DNA from 3 places in the Flavobacterium sp. ARAG 55.4 genome. Region 3 is predicted to be linked to each of the others. Evidence: riboswitches for the same ligand, from Rfam matches in the RefSeq annotation. Region 3 holds a riboswitch; each other region holds the start of a gene.
What was found. A riboswitch is a leader RNA that binds a small molecule or an ion and turns the genes downstream of it on or off. The one in region 3 is predicted to bind cobalamin.

Region 1 (3,286 bases), on a different contig from region 3:
TCAGTTAACAAATAAAGTTCAAATATCGGATTCGGGTTTGGGAGTTTTACTTCTTTTGATCACTGCTCATAGTTTGAGCCGATTAGCGGCAATTTCCATTGTTTTTACTCATGAATATTCCAGAGAAGATGCCACGAGTAAAAGCAAACCCATTGCTCAGAATTTTACATGGAGAGAAGTTATTGGGGCTTTCTTTTTTGGATTGTTACCACTTTTTGCTCTTTCATTCATTTACGCACAAATGTTGCTAGTTGTTATTCCTGTTTTCATATTCCGATATTTTCTGGCTCGCTATTTCCAAAAATGGATTGATGGTTACACTGGAGATTGTCTGGGAGCAACACAGCAGGTTTGTGAAGTAGTTTTTTATTTATCAGCAATTGCATTATGGAAATTTATTTAGTCCGACACACGGAGACAGTTTGTGAAAAAGGCATTTGCTACGGACAAAGTGATGTGGATTTGAAAGAACCTTATTTGGATCAATTTGAAAGTATAAAAAGCCAAATTCCAGCTGATGTTATTGTTTATTCCAGTCCGTTGTTGCGTTGTACCCAATTAGCAAAGTATTTATCAGATACAGTTATTACCGATTCCCGACTAATGGAAATGCATTTTGGCGATTGGGAATTAAAAAACTGGAATGCCATTCCCGAAGCCGATTATAGCCCTTGGATGAACGATTTTGTAAATGTCGCTGTTCCTAACGGCGAATCTTTTGTTGCTTTACACGAACGAGTGACTGATTTTTTTGAGACAGTTGTTTCAGAAAATAATACCAATAAAATAGTATTGGTAACTCATGCCGGAGTAATCAGAAGTATTTTGTGTACGGTTTCAAATTTACCTTTAAAAGATGCTTTTTCTAATAAAGTAGATTTTGGAGCAGTGATAAAAATAACATTGTGATTTTGTTTTGTGTTTTAAACTAATTGATTTTTAGTGCTTTATGCTAGTAAAGCCAAATAGTACTTTAAATTTGATTTTTAGCTGAATTAAGTTTTATCTTTGCCGCCGTATTGAGGTTGCTGTTTTCTATTTGAAAATGGCATTAAAAGGGAATTAGGTTTAAATCCTAAGCTGTACCCGCAACTGTAAGCTATCAAGCTTGTTGTTATCTGCAAAACCACTGTTTTAATTATAGATTTTAGAATTCAGATTTTAGTTATATCTAAAATCAAAAATCCTAAATCTAAAATGGAATGGGAAGGTAAACAACAAGACGCAAGCCAGGAGACCTGCCTAATACATCGAGTATCAAACTTTCGGGAAAAAAGGTTTGGGTATGGGGTCATTCTATGCTTTTCTCCCATTTTTAGTCATGTAACAGCAAATAGCTGTTATTAAATGTTTATTAAAATGAACCAAAAAATCGTTCGTATTAGTGCGTTATTCGTATTAATAAGTACCTGTGCAGTGGCGCAAAAAAAAGGAATTGTTCTTTCCGGAACGAATGAATTAGAAGAAGTGGTTATTTCTGATTCTAAATTTGCTTTACCAAAAGAAAAATCCGGAAAAGTAATTGTAAAGATTACTGCTGATGACTTAAAAAAGAGACCCGGACAATCAGTAGCTTCAGTTTTGAGTACAGTTGCGGGAGTAGAAGTAAATGGGAATCAGAGCCGAAATGGGAAAGATTTAGGTCTTTATATCAGAGGAGGAAGAGGACATCAGGCTTTAATTTTAATTGATGGTGTTCCTGTTACCGATGCTTCCGGAATCAGTTTGTCCTATGATTTACGTTTACTTTCAGCCGATCAGGTAGAAAGTATTGAGGTAATGAAAGGGGCGGCCAGTACACTTTATGGTTCTGGAGCAGCTACCGGAGTAATTAATATTACTTTGAAAAAGGCAGCTAAAAAATCCATTGCAGGAAATGTGTATATGAATGTAGGAACTCAGACTACAGCTAAGGATAAGGATTATTCAGCTCAGGATTACAATCAGGGATTTTCATTTAACGGAAAATCGGAGAAGTTCAATTATTTTGCCTCTTTAAACAGTACTGAAACTACCGGAATTTCTGAAGCTAAACCGGCCTTGGATACTGAAAACTTTGAAGCTGATCATTTTTCCAGAGTAAATTCTATTGTAAAGTTTGGTTTTACACCAAATAACAAATTAGCATTGGATTTCTTTGCCAGTTATGATAAAATTAAAAATGATTTTGATGCTGGTTCTTTTGCTGATAATATCGAGAATTTTGCCACTTCAGAACAATACAGAATTGGTTTTTCTCCAAAATACAAGTACACCAATGGTGAAATTGTCCTTAACTCGAGTGCAAATGTAATGGACAGGGCTCTTTTTAATTATGGTAGTTTTTCGTATTATAAATCAAGAAGCGTGAATGCCGATTTATTTAATAAATACAGCATTTTACCGGAATTATTTCTGGTAACCGGAGCTCAGTTTCAATTTCATGAAATGTCTAATAAAAGTGATTATGTAGATATTCGTACTGAATTAGCTAATTTTAATATGATTGATCCTTATGTAACTGCAGTTTATAACTCTGATTTTGGATTCAATTTTAATGCCGGAGCACGTTATACCATTCATAGTATGTTTGGAAATAATTGGGTTTTTAACTTAAATCCTTCGTATTCTATACCAAATACACCAATAAAATTATTGGCTTCTTACAGTTCCGCTTTTATAGCACCTAGTTTGTATCAGTTATATTCTTCTTATGGTGATGAGAATTTGGTTGCTGAAAAAGATAAAACACTGGAAGCAGGAGTGGAATTAGAATTATTAAATAAAAAACTGACTTTCACATCTATAGCTTTTTTGAGAGATGAAACTGATGCTATTGGTTTTGATTTGAGTACTTATGAATATTATAATATTTCAGGAATTAATAAAGCCAGAGGATTTGAAACTATGTTTTCGTATCAATTGACAAACAAATTAAAATGGAGTGCTAATTACACTTTTACAGAAATGCAGAAGCAGTCAAGAGTTTTAAACCCGAAGCATAAGGTAAATTCGGCAATTGATTTTCAGGCAACTGACCGCTTAGCTTTTAGTGCTACTTATCAATTTGTATCTGACAGATATACAGAGTATAGTACTTATGGACCAGCGCCGGATTTTGAAACTATTGTTAACTCAGAAATACTGAAAGATTATCAATTAGTAAATGCAAATATCCGTTATACCGTTATTAAAAACAGACTAAACCTTTTTGCGGCAGCAGATAATATTTTGAATAAAGACTTTGTAGAAGCCAGAGGTTTTAGTACCAAAGGCAGAAACTTTAAATTAGGATTGAATATTACTT
Region 2 (3,286 bases), on a different contig from region 3:
GTTGCTTCCACAATAGCATTTCCTAAAGAACTTTTTAAATCCAGATTAGTTTCAAAGGCAGCCACACTTCCTTTAAAGTTTCCTTTTAAATTAAATTTCTGAGGCAGCTGAATCGTGTTCGGAATCGTATTTTTTGGTGTAAAAGCAGTAATATCTTTTGCCGTACTTTCAAAGTTGGCAATAGCCAGATTAAACACTGATTTTTCAAAATCAGGCAATCCCCGGATGGTTCCTTTCATATCCACTTTAGTATTCCCAATCCCGTCAGCCTTGAAAGTGGTAATTTTTAAATCATCCAGTTTTCCGTTTACTGTCGCATTAAAATTCACGATAGTATTAGGATTATTTTTAAAAACAGCATTCGATTCCAGTTGCGGCACTAATAATAAAATATCTTTAAATGCCAGCATACTGTTTTTTAAATGGACATCTAAAGTGAGCTTTTCAGGATTCTTACTAATGGATTCAATAGATGGATAAGTTGCCAAAATGTTATCCTGTAAATTAGTCTGTGGTGTTTTTAACGATAAATTTTTAAGAGATGCTTCCTTTGAAGTATAATTAAATTTTGTTTTTAACGCGTCTAACTGAAATCCGCTTTTTTCTTTGAAAGTAAAAGAATTGACCGTTCCGCTGTAATCATTATCTCTTATAGCAATAGCTTTTCCGTCAAAACTCAGTTCATTTAATTTTAGATGATTGTAATCAATTCCTTTTTTAGTCTGAATTTCATTATTATTATCAAATATAAAATTAAGATTGCTGATAGAAACTGCATTCACATCAATTTTCCAGGCTAATCCGGAATTTTCGACAGCCTCTTTGTTCGTTTCTTTTGTTGTTTTTACAGATTTGGTTAAGGTAAGTTCAGCATTTGTATTGTTTAATTCCAATGATTTCAGTGCAATGATTTGCTTTTCCAAATCTATTGTTTTCACATTGGTTTTCAATTTTTCAAACCGGATTTTGGTATCCAGATTTGTAAGAGCATCTTTATATCTGACATCAATATTTTCAAGAAGAATATCTTTTAACTGCAATTTTAAAACATTCGTTTCAGCTTCTTCTTCGATTTTTTCAGCCACTCTTTTAGTTGCTTCGACTAAATCCTGAGTTAGATTTAATTGTAAACCGTTTAGGTTTATTTCTGGAATATTAAAAGAGAGATTATTTAAATCAAAATTTTTAATTTGGGTATCAAAGTGATTGACAAATACATCAATATTGTTTTTTGCAACTGTATCATCATATTTAAATTTTATCGAATCAAGGTTTATTTTCCTGATAGAAATTTCCATTCCTTTCTCATCAGTCTTAGGTTTTTCTTCAGTAGCAAAGGCTTTGATGATGTAATCAAAATTATAAACAGAATCTTTATTTACTTTAATATGCGCAGTAACACCTTGCAAATCAATGCTGTTAATTTGAACTTTACTATTTAGCAATTCAAACAGGCTGATGTCTACTTTTAAAGATTTACCCGCCAGTAAAGTATCTTTTGACTGATCTTCAAAATAGAAATCATGCAGAATAATTTTCTTTGGCAACCCCAGTTCAATACTTCCTACTGCTATATTTGTTTTAATTTTTTCATGAAGATAACTAACAGCTTTGTCTTTTATAAAATTTTGTCCAAACGGAGTCTGCAAAGCAATAACTATCAATAAAAAAACTGTTACAACAAACAATAAAATGTATAATAGAATTTTAGCAACTTTTTTCAACTTAAGATAGATATAAATTAAAATAAATCATATTGATTTATTTGTAAAACAGTTCAACTGACCGTGGGTTTAAGCAATTTAAACAACAGCATTTCTCTATAAAACTACAGCTTTGACTGCTCTTTTCAAAACACAAAAACACTTTTGTGAAGATATTGCAAAGCGGCTGGGATGTATTTATAGAATTATAGAAAATTCTTTTAAAATTATAATTTAATTTAAAAACAAAAAAGGCCCGAACAATGTCCAAACCTTTCTGGGATTACCTCCACATACATGAAATCCTATACGAATCTTTTTAGGCAAAGATACTATCAGTTCGGCCAGAATCTCAGCTGCCCAAAGGCTATTAAAGATTTAGGAATGTTAACACTCATCTTTTCTTTAAAATGATTGTTTATCACTCTAAAAAATTCTTTATCATTTATAGATGTTAAGCGAGAAAAGAAAGAAAATATAGATTATTAAATACAGGACACAACAAAGCTGTTTAAATTAGGTAGGTATCTGACTTGTAACATTCTTTTATATTCTCCCGCCAGCAATGGAGTTTATAAGCGCGACAGTTAGTGATTTTCCCACGATTCCCTTTTCACTTATTATTAAAAAAAAACCTAATTCAATTTGATAAAACAAATAAAGAACCAATCAACACAATTAGTTTAATATTCTTTATAAATTTAGCAAACAACCTCAAAAAGACCATCAAAAATTAAAAAACAAGATAATTAAACTTAATTATACATAAAAAATAGATTCAAAAACTTTTTAATACTTATTTTTGTCACCACAAAAGACAATTAGTACGATGGAAGAATTAGATACAATAGATTTATTATTATTAAAAATTCTGGGAAACAACTCCAATCAGACAATCAAAGAATTAGCTTTACAGGTAAATTTATCACCTACCCCGGTACTTCAGCGGGTAAAGAGGTTAGAAAATAACGGCTATATCAAAAAATATATTGCTTTACTTGATCATGAAAAATTCAGTCATGGATTCATTGTTTTTTGCAATATCAAACTCAAACAGCATGACCGGACAATAGGTCATAATTTTGTTGATGATATTATGAAAATCGATGAAGTAATTGAATGTTATAATGTTTCCGGTGATTATGATTTTATCCTGAAAGTTTTTGCCCGAGACATGAAGCATTACCAAAACTTTGTATTTAACAAGTTAGGCACAGTGGAAAGCATCGGTAGTACTCATAGTTCTTTTGTAATGGCAGAAATTAAAAATCTACACAATATTAGTATTTGATTGCCCAGTGACAAAAAAAGCTTTTCAACAGCCTTCAAACATCTAAATTCACAAAAAATATTTTTTTATCCGTTCCAAAGGGGATAATCAGTGTAACCCTGTTTTCCGCCTCCAAACATTGTTGCTCTGTCCGGTTTACTAAGCCCGGCATTTTTTTCAAACCGTTCAGGCAGGTCAGGATTTGCGATGTACAAAGTACCAAAGGAAATAAGATTTGCAATACCTTTTTCAAGTTCAGCTTCCGCAGAAGCCTTGTCATAACCTGAATTAGCAATAAGTGTCTGGCGTATCA
Region 3 (3,286 bases):
TTATAGAATTCTTCGCGGGTTCCTTTCCAGTAATGTCCATTAGGTTCATTCCAAACTTCCCAATACCAGCTTTCTACTTCTTTCTGACCGTAACGTTCCACAGAATGTTTTACCCATTCGTAAACCAGATTACGCCATTTGTCATAATCTTTTGGTGGATAAGCCCAACCCGTAATAATATCTGTATAAGGATCACCGGGTTTCCAGTAATGACGGTAAGGAGCCGGATGTGTCGAAAGTGCTTCGGGCATAAACCCAATTTGCGCCAGCGGTTTCATGCCGCGTGAAACATAAGTATCAAAAATACTGTCTACAATTCTCCAGTTATAAACCGGATTTCCATCAGCGTCTTCTGTATACGCATTTGTTGAACCCCATTTCAGCGCTGCAATACCATCACCACTTACCAGTAAACTATGTGTTCGCACATATACCGGCACAGGACTTAGTTCTGCAATTTCAGTAAGGAGTTTTTTTCCGTCTTTCATATAAGTATAATTAGGCTCATCATAGCCAAACCATGCCCATACGGGTTTCATAGGTCCAATTTCTTTAGTAAGATCTACTTTGATTTCAGGATTTTGAGCGTGTAGTGCTGCTGCTGTATATACGGTCAAAATAACAGCCAGACAACGTTTTAGTGGTTGATACATAGGTTGGTTTATTGCTTACGGAATTACCGTAAAGTTTATATTTTTTTACAATAGGTTTACTTTTATTCAACAAAGTTGATAAAAAATTATCAGAACAGCATTATAATCAGTATCTTTATTTTCGAATTTATTTTGGCACAAAAAATAATTAGCTTGGACAATTGTAAAATTTAATTGTTCTTTATTTGTGACAAAAATGAGTTTAGACAAACTATTTGAATACTGGCATTTTGGAAAACAAAGCACAAACTAAAAGCAAAACAGAAAACAATCTTGAAGTAGGCGAAAGAATTCGCCTGTTGCGTATCAATCAAAAACGCACTTTGCAAGAAGTGGCAGACAGCTGCGACTTGTCTAAAAGCATGATTTCTAAAATAGAAAACAACAAAACCATACCATCAGTAGCGACCCTGGTAAAAATTGCTTCTGTTCTAGGCACTACTATATCGGGCTTACTGGAACAGCATGGCTGGAATAAAGCCATTGTTACCAGCCGTAAAGAAGCTGTTGAAAAACTGGTTAAAACCGAAAAAGGCTATATGATATTTCCCTATGCATCAGAATACCACCAAAAAAAGATGCAGCCGTTTTTGTTTGTTGCAAGAAAAGGCGAAGTGATTCCGCACCAGTTATCACACGATGGCGAAGAGTTTGTGTTTGTGGTCGAAGGCGAAATGAAAATGCAGGTTGGCGATACCGAATACATCCTGAAAACAGGAGACAGTCTATACTTTAACGCCTTACAAAAACACGGAATTATCCCCATAACCGATGAGGTTAGTTATATTGATATTTTTGTTTGACAAAACTAAACTTCTGCTTTTTTTTTAAAAGAACTCTTTAACCCCAAAAAGTTTAACTACTTTTGCACCCGCAATGGTTTGGCTCTGTTTTTCGACAGCGTCAACTAAGAGGGAATCAGGTGTAAATCCTGAACAAGCCCGTTACTGTAAGTTCCATGCAACATTTTGACAGATTTCACGAAAATGAATTTTTCTGAAAATCAAACTTTTTGCCACTGTCTCGTTCCAACGAGATGGGAAGGCGGATCAAAATGGGAACAAGTCAGGAGACCTGCCACTGCATATCAACTGAAGCTTTCGCGGACCAGAGCTTTCAACACAAATAATCAAAGTAGCATTTGATTTACAATTTTTCCGAAACTACTATTTTTTAGTAAAATAGATTTATATGCCTCTATGTAAGCTTAGATTATATGGTGGGTTTGTCTTGCTCGTATGGATTTTATTCACAAGTTCTCTATACGCGCAGGCTAAACTGACTGTAGTCCTAAAAGAAAAGGACTCTTTAAAAACACAACATCTGAGTGAGGTGATTGTGCCTTCAGGCAAGCGGGAATTTAAAGTAGCATCGCCAATGCCTGTACAAATTTTATCAGGCAAGCAACTGGAAAAACTCAACAGTTTATCGGTTGCTGATGCGATTCGTTATTTTTCAGGAGTTCAACTAAAAGACTATGGTGGAATTGGCGGACTCAAAACCATCAATGTACGAAGTCTGGGAAGTGCACATACCGCAGTTTTCTATGACGGTATGAGCATCAGCAATGCACAAAATGGTCAGGTTGATTTGGGTAAATATTCTTTGGACAACATTGAAGCCATTGAATTATACAACGGACAAAAGTCAACTATTTTTCAGCCGGCACGGGGATTTTTTGCTTCCAACACGCTTTATTTACGAACTAAAACACCTGAATTTAGTGACGGTAAAAACATCAAAATCCGAACTAATTTAAAGACAGGTTCTTTTGGACTTTTTAACCCTTCGTTACTCTACCAACAAAAATTATCCGAAAAATTTGCTCTAACTGCCAGCACTGATTGGACAAAAGCCGATGGTAAATACAAATACCGCTACCAAAAAAAGAATGGCTACGATACCACAGCGGTTCGTCAAAATGGAGATATCGAAGCTTTTAGAGGTGAATTGACATTACATACTCAATTGAACCCATCCATCAAAGGTTCGCTAAAAGCCTATTTTTATAATTCGGAACGTGGATTGCCCGGTGCTATAGTGGCCAATAATTATGAGCATTTTCAGCGACAATGGGACCGGAATTTTTTTGTTCATGGAACGATTCAGAGTTCATTTGATAAGAAATTCGAATTGCTTGTCAATCTGAAATACAGCAAAGATTACAGCCGCTACAGGGATCCGGATTATAAAACACTGGAAGGCGCATTAGATAATAAGTATTATCAGAATGAATTTTATACTTCTGTTGCCACACTTTACACCATTAATTCCTGGTGGAAAACTTCTTTGGCTGCAGATTTTTCGATAAATACCCTGGATGCTAATTTATACCGTTTCCCCTATCCTGCCCGTTATTCGTATTTAGGTGCATTATCCAGCGAAATGAACTGGAATCGACTGGACATTCAAGTCAATCTTCTGGGAACTTATGTTGACGAACAGGTGAAATATTTTCAGCAAGGAGACAGCCAAAGAATTTTTTGTCCCGTTTTATCGGCTTCTTTCCAACCTTCAAATAACAAAAATTTCCGAATTAGAGCTTTTTATAAAGAATCTTTTCGATTGCCTACTTTTAATGATTTGTACTATACATTCATTGGTAACAGCTCATTAAAACCGGAATTCACCAC

Region 1: another riboswitch for cobalamin. It lies ahead of ACSV4D_RS09595 (TonB-dependent receptor plug domain-containing protein); the one in region 3 lies ahead of ACSV4D_RS01850 (TonB-dependent receptor plug domain-containing protein).
Region 2: another riboswitch for cobalamin. It lies ahead of ACSV4D_RS04955 (translocation/assembly module TamB domain-containing protein); the one in region 3 lies ahead of ACSV4D_RS01850 (TonB-dependent receptor plug domain-containing protein).

Annotation. Positions count from the first base shown of each region.
Region 1 is NZ_JBPYCT010000007.1:57,544-60,829, forward strand. It holds gene ACSV4D_RS09585 (adenosylcobinamide-GDP ribazoletransferase) at 1-403, shown strand, start outside; gene cobC (alpha-ribazole phosphatase) at 388-909, shown strand; cobalamin riboswitch at 1,005-1,260, shown strand; gene ACSV4D_RS09595 (TonB-dependent receptor plug domain-containing protein) at 1,360-3,286, shown strand, end outside.
Region 2 is NZ_JBPYCT010000003.1:217,539-220,824, forward strand. It holds gene ACSV4D_RS04955 (translocation/assembly module TamB domain-containing protein) at 1-1,724, opposite strand, end outside; cobalamin riboswitch at 2,206-2,357, opposite strand; gene ACSV4D_RS04960 (Lrp/AsnC family transcriptional regulator) at 2,533-2,994, shown strand; gene ACSV4D_RS04965 (alkene reductase) at 3,060-3,286, opposite strand, start outside.
Region 3 is NZ_JBPYCT010000001.1:432,240-435,525, reverse strand. It holds gene ACSV4D_RS01860 (GH39 family glycosyl hydrolase) at 1-653, opposite strand, end outside; gene ACSV4D_RS01855 (helix-turn-helix domain-containing protein) at 884-1,456, shown strand; cobalamin riboswitch at 1,514-1,749, shown strand; gene ACSV4D_RS01850 (TonB-dependent receptor plug domain-containing protein) at 1,845-3,286, shown strand, end outside.